3 regions of the Bacillus paranthracis genome follow, and region 1 is predicted to be linked to each of the others. Evidence: riboswitches for the same ligand, from Rfam matches in the RefSeq annotation. Region 1 holds a riboswitch; each other region holds the start of a gene.
What was found. Region 1 has a riboswitch for thiamine pyrophosphate ahead of tenA (thiaminase II). Riboswitches for the same ligand answer to the same signal wherever they lie in the genome.
Positions count from the first base shown of each region.

Region 2: linked by a shared signal. The riboswitch ahead of thiM (hydroxyethylthiazole kinase) and the one ahead of tenA (thiaminase II) in region 1 are both predicted to bind thiamine pyrophosphate.
Region 3: linked by a shared signal. The riboswitch ahead of thiT (energy-coupled thiamine transporter ThiT) and the one ahead of tenA (thiaminase II) in region 1 are both predicted to bind thiamine pyrophosphate.

Region 1 is NZ_CP101135.1:784,259-790,809, forward strand. It holds gene NLJ82_RS03955 (DUF3965 domain-containing protein) at 1-889, shown strand, start outside; gene NLJ82_RS03960 (hypothetical protein) at 1,114-1,452, opposite strand; gene NLJ82_RS03965 (SH3 domain-containing protein) at 1,458-2,618, opposite strand; TPP riboswitch at 2,888-3,000, shown strand; TPP riboswitch at 3,061-3,163, shown strand; gene tenA (thiaminase II) at 3,246-3,941, shown strand; gene NLJ82_RS03975 (ABC transporter ATP-binding protein) at 3,910-4,659, shown strand; gene NLJ82_RS03980 (ABC transporter permease) at 4,659-5,411, shown strand; gene NLJ82_RS03985 (ABC transporter substrate-binding protein) at 5,408-6,409, shown strand; gene tenI (thiazole tautomerase TenI) at 6,420-6,551, shown strand, end outside.
Region 2 is NZ_CP101135.1:450,346-456,896, forward strand. It holds gene NLJ82_RS02290 (hypothetical protein) at 265-813, shown strand; gene NLJ82_RS02295 (hypothetical protein) at 961-2,241, shown strand; gene NLJ82_RS02300 (ABC transporter ATP-binding protein) at 2,245-2,916, shown strand; gene NLJ82_RS02305 (stage II sporulation protein M) at 2,906-3,436, shown strand; partial or broken gene NLJ82_RS02310 (toprim domain-containing protein) at 4,123-4,443, opposite strand; TPP riboswitch at 4,712-4,821, shown strand; gene thiM (hydroxyethylthiazole kinase) at 4,894-5,700, shown strand; gene thiE (thiamine phosphate synthase) at 5,717-6,376, shown strand; gene NLJ82_RS02325 (alpha/beta hydrolase) at 6,456-6,551, shown strand, end outside.
Region 3 is NZ_CP101135.1:4,549,944-4,556,494, reverse strand. It holds gene NLJ82_RS23625 (sensor histidine kinase) at 1-982, shown strand, start outside; gene thiT (energy-coupled thiamine transporter ThiT) at 1,190-1,858, opposite strand; TPP riboswitch at 1,946-2,047, opposite strand; gene NLJ82_RS23615 (FeoA family protein) at 2,242-2,469, shown strand; gene feoB (ferrous iron transport protein B) at 2,466-4,454, shown strand; gene NLJ82_RS23605 (FeoB-associated Cys-rich membrane protein) at 4,471-4,638, shown strand; partial or broken gene NLJ82_RS23600 (IS3 family transposase) at 4,695-4,814, opposite strand; gene NLJ82_RS23595 (lipoprotein BA_5634 family protein) at 4,929-5,507, opposite strand; gene NLJ82_RS23590 (PspA/IM30 family protein) at 5,912-6,551, shown strand, end outside.

The sequences.
Region 1 (6,551 bases):
CTTATGCCAAGAAATTGGTTGGTATGAAGAAGCGAATACTTTTATGGTAACTCAAGGGCTAGCTGAGTTTGTTCATACTTCATTGGAATATGAAACGTGGGATCTTTTGACGCAGGCGGTTGCTTTAAACTATTTAATAATTAAATATCGTATTGGTGAATTAACTGATGGAGATGTAGAAATTTGGGATAGAGTTAAATTTAATGAGAAATGTATAACAGACTGTAAACATTTATTATCCCATAAAGAAGTATTAGAATTTACATTTTTTTATATGTGTAAGAGAGCTAAGTCACTATCAAAAGAGCAATTAAATAGTGATATGATGAGTTTAGCGATGTATTGTAATACTTTTGTTTATGACTTATATACATATGATTTATTACGAAAGTATCGTAAGTGTACAGACTTTCTATCATATTATGGACCTAGTCAAGCGGTGTTAGCTTGCCAAAGGGCTGTACTTTCTCAAATTTCAGATCGATTAGACCCACTCAAGACTACTCATGTAGATGATTATTTATATGTAATGAAAGATATGATGGAGCATATGACGATAGGAATAATGGATCGATATGATCATTTTATTGGAAAATTATTATCATATGTGCCATTTTTTGAAATGATCCAAGTTCCACAACATGCATATTATTGTGAAGAATTATTGTATATTTGTAAGGGCATTAAATATAAAGAAGAAATATTACGCAATTATATATTTATACAATTACATGACTGTTTACCATCTTTCTTTAAACTGTTTCTTAAAAATAAGCGTTATGCAACGATTCATGATATTCTGTTCTATTGGTGTGATGATGAACAAAGAATGAGCTTAGAGAAAAAATATAATCTTAGCTTTATTTATGAAAAATATGCTTGTGGATAAAGAGCACTTTCTATATAAATTAAAAAGGATCTCAATTGTGAGATCCTTTTTTTATTAGTAAAGCAAGGAGAATGTAATTAAGACGAGAAATAACATTCCATAAAGGAGAAATTGTGCCGTATAGCTTCCTTGTATACCAAAAAAAGTATTTGTTTTTTTATATAAATTCAATATATATTTTATCGGATTATCTTTGAAAGATTGGTACACAGTGTCTCCTCTTTCTAAGCTTCTTGTTCGTGTTTTTTGTTATTAGGGACATGAATGTATCTAGCTATGAATAATAAAACAGCCATAAAAAATACGGGAAATACGGTAGATAAATAAAAACTATTACTAATAATATTTGTTATTAAAGCACTTAATAGAAAAATGGCATTATAAATATGGGCAATTTTTTGTTTTAGTTGAACTTGAAAAGCTTCCATCATAATTTCTAAAGCAACAAAAGCAATGATAATAGATAAAAATACAGTATTTGTATTATAAATTACTAAGCAACAGATTAGGCCTAAAAAGGCTAAGTATTCAATTAAGAGAGGTATATTGATATTGCGTGGCATACAATTTACCTAACTAAATATGGCAGTGGGTTTACTGCATTTGTTTTTTCAAAATTCCATTCTCCATTGTGTAATTCAAAATGAAGATGTTGCCCGTATGAATGACCTGTGTTTCCCATATGACCTACTAATTGTCCAGCTTGTACTTGATCACCAGCTTGTACAGTGCGATCTTTCATGTGAGCATAGACTGTTGTATATAATTTCCCGTTTATTTGATGGGCGATGAACACAACATTGCCATAGCTAGCTGAATAATATGATTTCACGACTTTACCTGCCGCAGCAGCCTGGATAGAGACATTACCCTGAGCTGCGATATCTATACCATAATGCATTTGTTCCCAGCGCATATCAAATGTTGAGCTAATTTTTCCTTGAGTAGGGAATTTGAAAACGGCTGGAATGGAAGTAGGTTGAGTCGTTTGAGCTTGTGATTGCGTTTGATTTTGCACTACATAATGCTTTGCCACATATCCGTATCCTGTGCCAAAACGAATTTTATACCAAGTTCCTACAGTTTCCACTACTTGTAATTGTGTACCATTTTGTAATGAACCAAGTAGTGCGCTACTTGTACTAGCGTTGCTACGCACATTAAGTTTAGGTGTTGCAACTGTGTATTTCGTATTATTTTGAACTGTGATGCCTTTTACTAAAGGCTGTGAACCATTAGATACGAATGCCTTTTGTACGTAACCTGTTTTGCCATTATGTAAAATTTTATACCATTCACCTTGTTCTTCTTGAATAGTAATGAATTTCCCATTTGGTAATACATCTAAAATTGAAGATTCTAAATTAGGTTCAGAACGAACGTTTAATGCATTGGCATTGACGATATATTGATTATTAGATTGAAGTTTGTTTTTTAGTAGAATAGAATCTTTTTGTACGTAACCTACTTTATTATTAACAGATACTTTATACCAGCCATTAGTTGTTTCAAGTATATTCACTTTCGTATTAAAGCGAATTGTATCAATTGATGAGCTATTTGCGTTATCTTTTGTATGTAAGGCTACTTGATCGACTTTGACATATCCAGTTTTCACATTAGATAATTGTTCAGCGTTGGCTGTTTGTACATTTGTTTCTCCCATAGAAGGAAGTAAAGAAGCAATTGCGACAGTAGTTGCTGTTAAAGCAGTAGCTTTCATATTCATATAATAGAGACCTCCTCTAGTTGTATAGTTGTAATTTTATTATAGTATAAAGATATAATATAGTGGGTGTATTCACATAAATGTAATATGAAATCAATATAAAAATAAATTTTTTGAGGATAATGATTCCTTTTTATCCAATTTATTAGGATAATAATTTCTAAGATAGAATATAAGTGTTATATGGTTTTGTTATTTTGTTGACAATTGAGAAAATTAAAACAGTTGATGATGTCTTATTACGGTGTTATACTGACAGTGATAATTTTATAGTTTGCTAGGAGAGCTGGTGTTGCCAGCTGAGAGTAAGACCTTAAGTCTTTGATCCTTTTTATTACCTGATCTAGATTATGCTAGCGTAGGGAAGCAATTCGGACACTAATAATGAGTCCCCGTTTCTTTGCGTATAGAAACGGGGCTTTTTTATTTGAAAATTTCATATTGAAACCACTAGGGGTGCTTGTTGTGCTGAGAGAGGAATAATCCTTAACCCTTACAGACCTGATCTAGATAATACTAGCGAAGGGAAGTGGAGCAACGAATAAATTATAATTTTATTTGCTGTAACCACTTCTTATTTAGAAGTGGTTTTTTATTTAGATATATAAATTGAAAGGGGATAGAGAAATGAAATTTTGCGATAGATTATTAGAAACTGTACAACCAGTTTGGGAGATGAGTCATAATCATCCATTTGTTGTAGGTATGGGGGATGGTACGTTAGAAAAAGATAAGTTTCAGTATTATATTATTCAAGATTATTTATACTTGTTAGATTATGCAAAGTTATATGCGATCGGTGTTGTAAAGGCAACAAATCCACAAGTTATGGGGAAATTTGCTGAACAAATTGATGGGATATTAAACGGAGAAATGACAATTCATAAACAGTATGCAAAAAGACTTGGAATTTCTATAGAGGAGATAGAGTCTGCAAAGCCATCTGCTAAAAATTTAGCTTATACAAATTACATGATGTCTGTATCTCAAAATGGCACACTTGCGGAATTAATAGCAGCACTTCTTCCATGTATGTGGAGCTACTGGGAGATTGGAAAGCGTTTAAATGATATTCCTGGAGCAAGAGATCATGAGTTCTTTGGTGAGTGGATTCAAGGCTATAGCTCTGAAGAATATGGCAACCTTTGTGTTTGGTTAATCGATTTATTAAATGAAATGGCAGTTGGAAAGTCTGAAAAAGAGCTAGATCGATTAGAGGAGATTTTCCTATATTCCAGTCGATTTGAATATTTATTCTGGGATATGTCCTACCGTAAGGAGATGTGGGGATTTGAGGAGCAAGAACATACTACAGTTTCATAATGTTTCTTTTCATTATGATGAGAAGCCAATCATTAATGAATTAAATGCTTCTATACAAGATAAAGAGTTTGTAAGCATTATCGGACCGAGTGGATGCGGGAAAAGTACTTTATTTCGCCTTATTACAGGTTTAGAAGAAGCGAGTACAGGACAGATAGAACTAACAGAAACAAAGAGCCATCCTGTAGGGTATATGCCCCAAAAAGATATGCTCCTGCCATGGAGAACGATTATTGAGAATGCGGCCCTGCCGCTAGAGTGCCAAGGTGTACAGAAGAAAGAAGCACAAATAAAGGCAAAGGAACTGTTACACAAATTTGGTTTACAAGGATATGAGACAAAATATCCGAAAGATTTATCTGGTGGTATGAGGCAACGCGTATCTTTCATTCGAACTTTATTAACAGGCGGAGAGATATTGCTCTTAGATGAACCGTTTAGCGCGTTGGATGCTTTAACGAAGGCATCTTTGCAGGAATGGTTGTTTGAACAATGGAAAGAGTGGGAAAAAACAATTTTATTTATCACTCATGATGTGGAAGAAGCATTGTTTCTTTCTAATCGAATTTTAGTGGTAGAGCAGCAACCGATAACTACTTTAACCGAGAGGATTGTACCGCTTGATCATAATCGGACAAGAAAAGATTTATATAAACCGGAAGTATTAGCGCTGAAAGATGAGCTTCTTAGTATGTTGCAAAGGCAGGTACTCGTATGATGAACCGGTTGAAGGAGCTATTACCTGCTCTTACACTTTCTAGTATTTTACTTGCTCTTTGGGAAGTAGGCGCAAGAATTGTAGATGAAATGTACATTTTACCGTCACCGTCTGCAATTGTAATGAAGATATGGAAACTAAAAGACATATTATTTATGGTTCATTTGCCAGCAACATTATATGTCGTTTTAATAGGGGTGGCTATTTCTATCGTACTTGGGGTAGGGCTAGCGATGTTAATGAATGCGAGTAATTGGATGGAGAGAGCATTTTATCCATTATTAGTTGCCTCACAAACGATTCCTATTACAGCGCTTGCTCCGCTTTTCGTTTTATGGTTTGGATATACGATCTGGAGTAAGGTTGTTGTTACGGTTTTAATTACGTTTTTCCCAATTGCAGTTAATACGTATGATGGACTGCGCAGTACGAAAAAAGAATGGGAAGAGCTTTTAGTTACGTATGGGGCAACGAAAAAAGATGTTTTTCTTAAATTAAAATTGCCGTCTGCACTTCCTTATTTTTTCTCAGCTTTAAAAATTGCAGTACCGCTTAGTGTAATTGGGGCGGCAATTGGTGAATGGCTCGGTGCACAAGCGGGGCTAGGATATTTCAGTAAGAGAATGATGACGCAATTAGACGGGGCAGGTGTATTTGCACCCATTGTATTGTTATCGTTATTAGCTATTTTCTTCGTCGTACTTATTTCGGTATTAGAAAAGAAATTCATTAGTTGGAGGAAGCATTCATGAAATTTTTAAAACGCATCTTTGTGCTTACATTATTAGTTGCAATGATTGCTGGATGTTCGAGTAATTCAGCATCAGATAAGAATAAAAAAGAGAAAGAAATAACGGTCATGCTTGATTGGTACCCAAATGCGGTACATAGCTTTATTTATGCGGCAATTGAAAAAGGTTACTTTAAAGAAGAAGGAGTAAAGGTAAATATTAAATTCCCTTCTAATCCGACTGACCCATTAACGTTAGCAGCTGCAGGAAAAGTAACAGTTGGCTTATATTATCAGCCAGATGTTGTCATGGCAAAAGCAAATGAACAAATTCCAGTGAAATCAATTGGAGCTGTCGTACGTTCACCATTAAATCATGTTGTATCGCTGAAGTCTGCAGGCATTCAATCGCCAAAAGATTTAGAGGGTAAAACAGTTGGGTATTCTGGAACACCTTTAAGTGAGATGTATTTAAAAACGATGGTAAAAGAAGCTGGTGGTAATCCAGATACAGTGAAAGTAGTCGATGTTGGTTTTGATTTAGTACCAGCATTAATTACGAAAAAAGTGGATGCGGTAACAGGAGCATATATTAACCACGAAGTACCTGTTATGCGTCATGAAGGTCATGAACCAGCATACTTTAATCCAGCAGATTATGGTGTACCGAATTATCATGAGCTCGTATTTGTAACAGGTGATAAAACATTGAAAAAAGATAAAGAAGCTTTGCAAGCTTTCTTGCGTGGTACGAAAAAAGGCTATGATTTTATGAAGAAAAACCCAGATGAAGCATTGAATATTTTATTAAATCATCAAGAAAAAGAAAACTTCCCACTTGTGCCAGAAGTTGAAAAGGAAAGTATGAAAATTTTATTAGAGAAGATGGAAACGAAAGATGAGCCATTTTTATCAGATTCAAAAGAGTCATGGGAGAAACAAAATAAATGGTTGAAAGATAAAGGAATGACGAAAGAAATCGTTCCGGCCGATGAGTTATTCGAAAACATTTTAAAGTAGGCGAATGAATATGAAAAATGAGCTTCATGTAATCTCAAATGGTCACATGTCATTCGAAGAGTTAGTGAATGTAGCGATGCAAATTGAAAGTGAAATTGATTATTTGCATATTCGTGAGCGTGAGAAAAGTACGAAGGAATTG
Region 2 (6,551 bases), 330 kb from region 1:
TTTTTATAAGAGTGGGGCGTTATTCTTCAAATAGAGTAATAAATATCGTATTACGGCGGAGTAGAAATGTCTAAGAAAAGTATATTCCTTTATATAAAATTAAAATGAACCAATGAATGGAATTTAGATTTAATACAATTAGGCAATGAAATTACTAGATTTGTACCACCAAAATAAAATAATGATAAACTATTAAAAATAAGAAGTAGTGTTCAATTTTAGGGGATGGTCAGTTAACTTTGTTTATTATAAAGGGGATTAAAAATGATCAAATTAAAAAATAAAAGAATAATTAATTTACTATCTTTTTGCCTTCTGGCTTTGGTGCTTTTTGCAAACACATTTTTTTCAATTAAAAACTTTGGCGTGATTGAACAATTTGATATAATCCAAAAAAAATTACCTCTATTTACCAATTCATTTGTTATTGTCTTTTTAACTTCGATACAAGTGATTGTGGGTATTACTGTGGTAATAATAGAAACACTATTTGTTACTTTTATTACAAACTTTATTGCTAATAAAAAATTAAACTTTAGCAACTTTTTATCAGTAATAATTTTTTCAAATATATCTTCTATATTATTAAATATGACGGTTATTTGGATTGTTGGGTTGAATAATTTACAAGACCTTGAATGGCTAGGCTGGTCTCCAGGTTCTCAAATGTTATTATCTGGTTTCGTTTATCTATATTTATCAAATTTAAATGATTCTATCTCAAATAGATTAAAAGTTAAAATAAGTGTAATTATATTCTCAATAACTTATGGTTTGACTTTTATCATTCAAATGCTGATGACTTTTGTGTAATTTAAATAACTTTAGGAAGGTGAGTTAAATGGAAAAAAAATTTAAAACTACAATGAAGATAATATTAGTAATAGCGGTTCTGTCTGGTTTGGTAGCAAGCTTTAGCCTAATAAAAAATATTGTGAAAATATTAGGAAATTGAAGAAGATGAAGTACTTCAAATACAAAAGATTAATGAAAAAAAGAAAAGCATTTGCCAATATAGAGCTTTTATTGGGGGATTTTCTAAATAAGTTTGCTGATGGCGATAAAAAGTTATTGCTAACTTTTTTGTATAACGTAAATGTAGTCATTACTTTCGTTTCGATATTAGCACCAATTTTTGTTTACGAGCTAATTTATTATTTTCGTTCATTTATAAACCCTTTTTATATTGCTACTACTTATTTTTTTGTGACAATGTTAATCACAGATATTAATAATGATGATTATGACCCAGAAGAGATGGAGAATGTTTCTCAGTGGATGTATAGTGCTCAAGAAAATAATTTTAAATTACTTATCATAAAAAAACTATTGTTAACATTTGGATTTAAAATTCTTTTTTATTGTTCTTTTATTATCATTTTTATGAGGGAACTCTATTTTAGTTACACAACAATATTTTTATATGAGTTTTTAGTATTAATAACTGTTTTAATTACTATTATTTTGAAATTCTTATGGAGTAATCATCAGATTGTCTTTTTATTTATAAACGGACCAAATAATACGAAAAAGAAAGAACATATAATAAAAGATCGAAATGATTCACAATTTGATAAGTATCAAATTGCTTTATCTAGATCTTGCCAAAATAGAACTTATTATTTACATATCCTATATACTTATATATTTACAATAGCTTCTCTATGTATAATAGGGATTTTAAATTTTTATTTTAATATTAATAAATTCATTATTATTTCTGTTTATTTAGCTTCTGAAAGCGCTATTATAAGTTTTATATCCCAAGGAATCATAAATAGCTCAAAAATGTTACAGGGATCTAATTTAAGTGATTTTTATTATATAAAGAAGTTTGATCAAAAAAATTATTATAATAATTTACTTTCTAAGTTTCTTTCAAGAAAGCTCATAGCAATCCTGATTGGTTATTATCTTGGTGTAATCATTCTTTACGGATTGTCATTATTTACAGCTATCATTATTGTATGTTCAACAATTATCTACTTCTACTCAATAAAAATCATTACAAAAAGAGTCTATCGCTTTAAAAAATTATCAATAGAAGATATAAAAAACAATTTCTTTTTGTATTTCTTTAATCCTATTGAAGATCTTTTAATTTTAGGCTTGCCTTTTATTACCTGCAGTGTTGTAGCTGTTTATTCAATGAGATTAGGAAATATATATCCTATAATGGTTTTCTTCATTGTATATTCTAGTTATTTATTGTTATATAATTTCCTTACAAAAGAGAGGTAAGACATGCTTGAATTGATAAACATAAAAAAAAAATATGGTGAATCAACTTACATTTTTGATGGAATAAACTTGAAAGTAGACAATATGAGTATTGTAGAATTAGTGGGTAAAAATGGTATAGGTAAATCAACGTTATTGAATATAATTGGTGGAATGACGAAATTTGATGGGGAACTCATACTAAATAAATTTTCAGTAAAGGAAAATTTTAAAGAGTATATTGCAGGTGTCTCATTAATTGGTAATACACCTTTCTTATACGATTATTTAACACCCTCTGAAACAATAGATATGGTACTATCTTTCCTAAATAGAGAAAGATTAGATTCATCTTTAGAACATCTCATTCAAGAGATTGGACTCGATAAATATCAAAATACTTATACACGTGAATTATCATTAGGAACTAGACAAAAACTATCATTAATACTAGCTCTTCTAACTTCGCCTAATTTAATTCTCCTTGATGAACCTTTTGTTAATTTTGACATTAGGTCGAGGAAAGTTACTCTAGATTATCTGAAGGATTATATAATTCAACATAAAGCAATTTTAATTTATGCAACTCATTCAACAGATACTGATGTAGCGAATTTTTCAGATAAAAAAATAATTTTAAAAAGAGATGAGCAACTCGATAAAGTAGTTCTGGAGAGTGATAATTGTGAAACCTAAATTATTTAGTATTTGTTTTATTGCTTGTTCAGTTATAGGAAGCTCATTTTTCTTTTTGGGTTTTTTACTACTTCCTAATGAACAGTTTAGTCCCAATTTACAGCCTTCTTTCATTACTATTTTTAGTACTAACTTTGAAATCCATTTTACTACAATCATATTTTCCATTATTAGTTTCGGATTTTTTTCTTTGATTTTTCTGTTCCAACAGTTTTTTTCTTTAGGATTTGCTTTTCATAGTTTGGTAGAAAAAACTTCCTTAAAAACAGCATATTCTTATTTTGCAGGTCATGGAATAGTTGAAATCATAAATATGTTTTTCACTGCAGCAATAGGTTTATTTGTAGCAGTATGCATTGTTAACATGATTAGAAAGAAAGAACTTAATAAGAATTCATTTATCTTATTAGGAAAAAATCTTTTAGTGCTATTAATTATAGATTTACTACTTTTATTAGTTGCCGCATTATTAGAAACATATTTATCTCCGTCATTAGTCGACAAAAGTTATATAATTTAATTACTCAGCCACCCTTTGGTGGCTTTTTTATTTTACTAGCTTCGTATGTTGTTTTTTGTAAATATTGATGGTATCGAATCAGGAAGGTGGTAATATCATTAAAAGAAAAGTTATTTTAAATGCGTATAAAAAAAGCCATAAGGCTGTTATTGCTTTATTTTAATAAATTTTTTACAAATCAGAAATTACACAAAAATACAGAATACCCCAAATTTGTGGAGAGGCTTATCTTAATTAATTGCACTTTATCGTTGATTTCCCTAAGTCTAAATTGTCTCATATAACTTATTTCAAATGCTAAAATGAAGAGTGGCCTCAAAAGTAGTAATCCTTGCATTGATCCTATGTGTAACACACCAAGGAGTATATTATCTTTTGGCGGTCGTAAAAATGAAGCAAACTCTAATAATTAAACGTATCGGCAAAGGATTTTGACGGGATCACTTGCTTGTAGAATAGATAAATTCATTTAAATAGTTTTAAAGTATATACGAATTAATATTTCTTTAATTATATATTGAATCAAATTAGCTATATCACTTGGATTAAATTAGAATATAAAGTGCTTTATATTATCTTCCTTTTTCTTAGTACTATGTACAATTATAAAAAAGTAAATAGCCTTTATTAAACAAAGGATTAGGTATGTTCTAGGATTTTTGTACAGGCATATTTTATAGAGATAACCCAGCGTCTGTCGCTACAATAATTTCATTTACATCTTTTCTAAGTAGCTGACTTTTTACAGCATTAAATTGTTTCCCTGTTTGTTTAATAACTGTTAATTTCAAACGCTCAGGTAGCATCGGTAAATCTTCTAAATTCCACTTTTTATATTTCACATCGTAGCTTTCTGGATCTGCTAATGTAACGAGATGACCTAAAGCCCAAGTTACAATATATTTACTACCTTCAAGGTAGCCGTTTCCCTTTTTATCGCACTTCAGTACACGTGCAATATCTCGTGCAACGGAAGGCTTTTCAGCGATTACAACGCTTTTTGACATATTTAAAACATCCTTTCAAATTTCCATACGTTAACTATAGCATACATCTTCTTGAGATTCAGTTTCGCTCCAGATTTGAACGTTTTTTAATGGGATAACATCTGTTTGAAAGTGAATGATCGTGACAGAACATAATATGCACCATGATGAGACTGTGAGAAATAGATAGTTATTATGCGTATTGTTTTATTAGTTGCTTCTATATTAAATAGAAAAGTAAAGAACTTGTTATTTTACTAGAATAAGAGTAGACTTTGAAGTAGAAGAATACTAAACACATGGGAGTTTGTGGATACAAACTGAGAGTATGACTAGTCCGTCATTGACCATTTGAACCTGTTGGATAATGCCAGCGTAGGGAGAGTGTAAAAGCACATGTTCAGGCACTTTGCGTACGCGCAAAGTGCCTTTTTGTGTATCTCCCATAACTATAGTTAGGAGATGAGAAGGATGAATAGGAAAGAAATTAGTAAAGTAGTGGATTTGGTGAGAGAATCTAATCCGCTCGTTCATAATATTACAAATGTTGTTGTAACAAATTTTACAGCTAACGGTTTGTTAGCGTTAGGGGCATCGCCTGTAATGGCGTATGCAAAAGAAGAAGTGGCAGAAATGGCTAGCATTGCTGGAGCGTTAGTATTAAATATGGGAACACTTCGTCCGGAAGAAGTAGAAGCAATGTTACTTGCCGGTAAATCAGCAAATGTGAACAATGTACCAGTACTGTTTGATCCAGTTGGTGCAGGAGCAACATCGTATCGAACAGAAGTTGCGAGACATATTCCGGCTGAAATTGAATTAGCGATTATTCGCGGAAATGCAGCTGAAATAGCGAACGTTATTAATGAGAGATGGGAAATTAAAGGGGTAGACGCTGGTGCTGGAAATGGTAATGTCGTAAGTATTGCAAAGCAGGCAGCGGATGAATTGAATACAGTTGCGGTAATTACTGGGAAAGAAGATGTTGTTACAGATGGGCAGCGAACGATTGTTATTCGAAATGGCCATCCTATTTTAACGAAAGTTACGGGAACTGGTTGTTTACTAACTTCTGTAATAGGAGCATTTGTAGCGGTAGAAAAGGATTATGTAAAGGCAGCGGTAGCGGCATTAACGTTTTATGGGGTAGCGGCAGAACTGGCAGCCGCTAAGACAGTGGAAAAAGGACCTGGTAGTTTTCAAATTGAATTTTTGAATCAGTTAGCGAATACGACTTCAGGTGATATAGAGAAGTATGGGGAAATTGAGGTTATATAGTAAGGAGGGAAAATAAATGTCACGTATTTCAAAGTCAGAAATGTCTAGGTTGTTATCCGTATATTTTATTATGGGAAGTAACAATTGTACGAAGGATCCACTGCAAGTATTGAGAGAGGCACTTGAAGGTGGTATAACAATTTTTCAATTTCGTGAAAAGGGGGAAGGCGCTTTAACGGAAGAGAAACGCATTTGTTTTGCAAAAGAACTACAAGCAATTTGTAAGGAGTACGGTGTACCGTTCATTGTAAATGATGATGTGGAACTAGCTCTCGAGTTAGATGCAGATGGCGTGCATGTTGGGCAAGATGATGAAGGAATTACCTCTGTTCGTGAAAAAATGGGTGATAAGATTGTTGGTGTATCTACACATACAATTGAAGAAGCACGCTGGGCAATTGAAAATGGGGCTGACTATTTAGGTGTAGGACCTATTTTTCCAACGAGTACGAAAAAAGATACGAAAGCAGTGCAAGGAACGAAAGGTTTAGCTCATTTTAGAGAACAAGGAATTACAATACCGATTGTCGGAATTGGGGGCATTTCAATTGAAAATACCGCTTCGGTTATAGAAGCAGGTGCGGATGGTGTTTCAGTTATTTCAGCGATTAGTTTAGCTGAATCTGCGTATGAAAGTACGAAGAGGCTAGTAGAGGAAGTGAGTAACAGTTTGTAGAAGAAGGCTATGTAGTATTAAAACGCTACATAGCTTTTTATGTTTTGATATCGATAGTTAGAAAAAGGGGGAGGATTGTTTGAAAAGGAAACGGTTTATAGAGTTGCAAAATGAGTTGTTTCGTTTATTCGAAAAAAGAGAATTCGAAGCGATTTATAGATGCATAGATAAAGCA
Region 3 (6,551 bases), 1.5 Mb from region 1:
TGCGATGGCTTCTTTACAGCCTGTAGATGAAGCTGTACAAATGGTGCAAGATTACTACATTTACATCATTGCATTTGTAGTCGTTCTCATTTTTCTAGCTTCGTTCTATTACTCTAAACAAATCGCAAAGCCGTTATTAAAAATAAATGATACAACGAAGAAAATAGCGCATTTAGATTTCACAGAACAAATACCGATTACTTCAAAAGATGAAATTGGGGATTTATCGAAAAATATTAATGTATTATCCAATAAGCTCCATTCACATATTGGACAGCTAGAACAAGATATTGAAAAGGAAAGAAAATTAGAAAATACGCGGAAAGAATTCATTTCTGGTGTTTCGCATGAACTAAAAACACCGCTGAGTATTATGAAAAGCTGTATTTCTATTTTAAAAGATGGAGTAGCTGAGCATAAAAAGGAGTATTATTTTCAAGCGATGGAACGAGAAGTAGACAAAATGGATACATTAATTTTGGATATGCTGGAGTTAGCTAAATTTGAGTCAGGCACATATAAAATGAAAATGGATTCATTTTATATCGATACAGTAATGGAAGATATATGTGAACAACTTTCTGTAGAAATAGAGAAAAAAGAGCTTCGTGTTCATAAAAATATAGGTCCATTTGAAGTAGTCGCAAATCAAGGCCGGATTGAACAAGTGATCGTGAATTTCATTACGAATGCCATACGTTATACACCAAATAAAGAAGATATTATTATTTCTACAATAGATGAAAAAAATCGTATAAAAGTGTGTATTGAAAATAAAGGTACTCATATTGAAGAAGAACAATTAGATAAAATTTGGGATCGTTTTTATCGCGTGGATGCAGCTCGTCAGCGTTCGCAAGGTGGAACAGGGCTCGGGCTTGCCATTTCAAAGAATATTTTAGAACTGCATGAAGTTGAATATGGAGTAAAGAATACAGAAGATGGTGTATTATTTTATTTCTACTTATTGAAAAAAGCGTAGACAATATGATCTATGCTTTTTTAATTTATTTTCATATTATCTTTACCTAATCTTTATCTTTAATCAGTATAATTTGTTTAGAAAATGAGGTTATGTAAGGAGTAGATGAACCGTGCATAGCAATTGGCTAAGTATAATGGTATTTATTTTCTTTTGTGCATTTATTGTATTTTTAATTGATATTACGATATGAAAAAAGAGCGCTTATTAAGCGCCCTTTTTGTTTGCATTTATTTGATAAGCATTGATGCTCTTGAATAAGCGTGGTGAAGTGAGGAATAAAAATATAAGTAAAACGGTACATAAAATATAAGACCCAATCATTGTACTACCATTTACGATTAATGAATAAAGCACAGCTGATTGACCTTTCGGCGCATATTGTCCCCAGAAAATGATACCGGCAATAAAGTGACAGAAGTAGCGGGCAAAGCTACCAATAAATGTAGCAAGGATAATATAAGCAAGGACTTTCTTTCCTTCGTTTTGTTTTGATGAAGGTTTGTCTTTACGGCTACCTAAACTTGATTGTTCTAAGTTATTTTCATTGGACGTTAAAAGTGCTTTTTGAATTGGACGATAGAATAAGCCAGCAAATCCGATAAAAGCAAAGGCAATGAAGTACTCAATGAATGCTTGAACAGGTGTTAAAATGTAAGCATCTCCCACAACAATTTGTAATAGTCCCCAAACTAAACCACCTAAGAAAGCCGATTTAAAGCCCCAGCGGTATGCAATAATAAAAATAGGAATCATAGCAAATGAAATGGAACCGCCTGTTGGAAGTTTGATTGATAATGGTAAAATGTCGATGACCATGGCGAAGGCTGCAAGAATAGCAGATTCGATCATCGCTTGTAAATTGGTGTTACGCATGTTGTCTCCCCCTAAATCCAAGTTGTACAAAAAAGAATAGATATCATAGGAGGATACGAAATACGTAAATAAAAAAAGAGGTATGTATTTCGGACGTTTGCACAATCCCTGCGTTAGCATTAACTAACAGGTTCGAAGGGTCGGAACGAAGTGTTCCCTCTCAGCGGCATGGCTCCCCCTGTGATAACGAGATTCTTTATTTGCTACTGTTTATTGTAAGCGAAATGGATGAGAATGGCAAACGAATACAGTATGACAATAATTGAAATAGAATTGTAGTGAAATGTTAATAAATATGAAGCAAAAGGGTATAGTACAAGAGAAATAGAGTATGCTATAATTTTTTTGAAAATAATTATCATTCTCTTCTGAGGGGGAAGGTTATGAGCTTAGTAGATATTAAAATTGGAGAGAAAGTGTTAGTAAAAAGTATTCAGTCTTTAGATCAGCTATTAAAGCGTAGACTAGCTGCTTTCGGTCTTGCTGAAGGAAGCGAACTTCGCCTGAAACAGAAGGCGATGTTTAAAGGTCCTTGTACATTGGAGTGTCGTGGACAGTTAATTAGTATTCGTCATTGTGACGCGAAAATGATAAAGGTGGAATTAGCGTGAATAAGGTAGCTTTGCTAGGGAATCCGAATACGGGGAAAACATCATTATTTAATGCACTTACTGGTTCTTATGAGTATGTAGGAAACTGGAGTGGTGTAACAGTAGAAAAGAAGGTTGGTAAATTAAAAGATAAGCAAGGAACATTAATTGATTTACCAGGCGTCTATGATTTAAATCCAGTTTCACGTGATGAAGGTGTTGTAACAAACTTTCTATTAACAGAAGAATTTCAGCATATGTTAAATATTGTGGATTCTTCGCAGTTCGAACGAAATATGCATTTAACGTTGCAATTACTTGAATTTGGTAAGCCGGTCTCAATTGGTTTAAATATGATTGATGTGGCGAAGCAAAGAGGAATTGTCATTGATGTAAAACGATTATCAGAACTATTAGGTGTAACAGTCGTTCCTGTCGTTGCAAGAAGTGGAAAAGGCTGTGAAGAATTACTTGCGACTCTTAAAGAAAATGACAAAAACGAGAAAAAGCCATTTCTTATTTCATATGGTGTACGAATGGATGAAGGAATTGGAGAAGTAATTTCTCTTTTAGAGACAGCGAATTATGAGCATCCGAGATGGTTAGCTCTTCAATTTTTAAGTAATAACGAAGTAGTAGAAAAAGAAATGAAAGCATTACCAATCTATAAGGAACTCATAGCCATTCGATCTCGCTTAGAAGAAAAACTTGATTGTACGTTGGAAGAGCACATTTACAAGACTCGTGAAGCGTATATTGAAAAGTTAAAAACAAATGTTATGAAGCATGAGAAAGAAGGAAAAATTCCTTTTTCGGAAAAAATTGATAGATTAATTACACATAAAATTTTAGGACTTCCAATCTTTTTAGCAGTTATGTTTTTTATTTTTCAGGTTACGTTTACGTGGATTGGGACACCGTTATCTGATATGTTAGATGAGTTTTTTGCTGGACAGCTTACGGATTGGGTGACAGCTGGACTTACAAGTGTTGGGGCTTCTGATTTTATTCAAGCACTCATTACAGAAGGTATTATTGCTGGTGTTGGTGCTGTATTAGTATTCGTTCCACAAATCTTTGCACTATTCTTTTTCATTTCATTATTAGAAGACTCAGGATATATGGCGCGAATTGCAGTTGTTATGGATAGAGTTATGGAGTTCTTCGGTTTAAACGGAAAAGCGTTTATTCCGATGATTATCGGTTTTGGATGTAATGTTCCAGGTATTATGGCAGCGAGAACGATTGAACAAGAAAAAGAACGTTTACTTACAGTTCTTGTAACACCATTTATGTCTTGTTCGGCACGTTTACCTGTATATGCGTTATTTGCGGGAGTATTCTTCCCTCATAGTCAGGCAACTGTTGTGTTCTCCCTATATGTTGCAGGGATTGTCCTTGCGTTATTAGTTACAAAAATTATGTCTCTTACCATTTTAAAAGCGGAAAAATCTATTTTCGTTATTGAGCTACCTCCTTACCGCGTGCCACAAGCGAAAACGTTATGGTTAAGTACGTGGGAGAAAGGAAAAGGATTTGTTCGTAAAGCAGGTACATTTATCTTTGGTGGTTCTGTTGTCATTTGGTTATTAAACTATGCAGGTCCATCAGGATTTGGTGTTGATATGGGAGACAGTTACTTAGCAATGATTGGTGGATTTATCGCACCACTATTTGCACCACTTGGTTTTGGAACGTGGCAAGCTGCGGCATCCCTTTTAACAGGATTTTTAGCGAAGGAAGTTGTCGTTTCTACAATGGCCATTATTTATGCGGTGAAAGAAGATGTGCTTGGAAATGTAATGGGAGCACATTATACAGCATTATCAGCTTATGCATTTATGTTCTTTATTTTATTATATGTTCCGTGTTTAGCGACGGTAGCTGTTATTAAACGTGAAACAGGATCAGCGAAATGGACGATTTTCTCAGTCGTGTATCCACTCGTAGTTGCTTATGTATTAACGCTCATTATATACCAAGTTGGATCCCTACTCGGATTCTAGAAGGAGATGTATTGTGATGATGGTCAATATTATAATTGGAGCTATCATTTTTGGTTATGCAGCATACACGTTAGTTAATTTTGTAAAGAGAAGTAAAAAAGGAAAATGCGCGGCATGTTCTTTAAATAAGTCGTGTCAGTCGAATACTTGTAGTCCGGATATGGAGCAAATTGCTCATAAATAGAAAAAAGCTTTTCGAATTTGAATTGAACCCAAAAAGTTAGACAAATATATTAAGCAGCTAGCTACTAAGGATTGAACTCTGTATTGCACAGGGGGCAATCCTTTTAGTTTTGCTTTAATTCTTTTATGATTGTAGTAATAAATATAAGTTTCTAGTTCTTGCTTAAATTGTTCCATTTACTGCTTGTATTTTATCCTTTGAAGAAAATTTAGCCATAAAAAATGCACCTCCAATTGTTAATTATGTGTCTAACAATTGGGGGGCACTTCATTTCGTGAAGCTTTTTTGTTTTACTTTTTAATTTTTACAAGTTGTGATGATTCTACACCATTCTTTCCAGGGAACTCTTTACTTGGATCTTTATCGAATTTTAATACACCTACAGATTTTTCTTCACCTTTTACATTTCCGTAAGTTGCATCATCAACAATTGCGAACATGTCGGCATATGCACGGCCACTGCCGATAATTGTGTTGCCTTCATATTTTAATTTTGCTCCATCAAGTGTAGCATTTTCTACTTTTTCTTTAGCAAATAATACACCTTGCTCTGCTGTTACAGCTGGTAATTTATCAAGTGGTTTCGTATCGTCTTTTTCATCCACTTTGTTAAGCAATTCTTTTTTTACAAGTTCTTCACCAGTTTTCTTATCCATGACAAGAACTTTTTTACCTTCTAATGTTGTCATTTTCATTTTATAGAAGTCTTTTTCTTTCACTTCTTTTTTGTTTTTATCTGCAATTTGTGTTACTTGATCTTCTGTTCCGTACAGTACAAAACCGTTTGCTTTCTCTCCTAATAAAGAACAACCTGATAATGCTCCAAGTGAAATTGCTGCTGCTAATCCGATTCCTACTAATTTTTTCATGATGATTTCTCCTTTTATCTGTTTTATAGTAAATACAATTTTTGTATTAGTTTTGAAATGATGAGAAGCTTGTTTTGTTGCTTCTGGTATTAGTGTATAAGAAATAGGGAGACGCAACTATCGAGTTAGCTTACAGTAACATTACACTTATGTAATTTAGTGAAATTGCACAAAAGTAAGTTAATTTTAAAGAGGGATAATGAGAATATATTAGAAATACAATATTATATATAGAATGTCATATTATAATGGATGTATTTTGGAAATAACATGTAAGGACATATTAGTTTTGTTATAATAAACACATGGGCTGTAAAAATGAATATTCTTTACTGTAAAGGGAGATTTTTCAGTTTTCCAAGTAGTGAATTTGAAATATGAGGTATATCATAGGAGGAATTTAGATGTCTGTATTTAAACGATTAAGAGATTTAACAATGTCGAACGTATATTCATTAATTGAAAAAGCGGAAGATCCAGTTAAGATGACGGATCAATATTTACGCGATATGCAAGCGGATGTACAAGAAGCTGAGAAAAGTGTAGCCGCTCAAATTGCACTTGAGAAGAAATTCAAAATCTTATTTGAAGAGCAAGAAGCGCTTGTGAAAAAACGTGAAGAGCAAGCTCATATGGCTGTTCAAGCTAACAACTTAGATCTTGCGCGCCGTGCATTAGAAGAAAAACAAAATGCAGAGCAAAAGATGAATGAGTATAAAGCAAGCTATGAGCAAAATAAAGTTGCTGCTGATAATCTGCGCCTGAAGCTAGAAGAAATGCGTAAGCAATTAACTGAGCTGAAAAATAAACGTGAGACACTTGTAGCACGTGTAAATGCGGCGAAAGCACAAAAGAATATTAATCAGGCGATGTCTGGATTTGATTCAAACTCAGCGAAAGCTGGTTTAAGCCGTATGGAAGAGAAAGCTCTTCAATTAGAGGCTGAAGCAGAAGCAAGCGGTGAAGTGTACAAGAAAGAAAAATCACTAGATGATGAATTCGCAAGCTTAAACAAAAATTCTGCTGTTGACGATGAATTAGCTC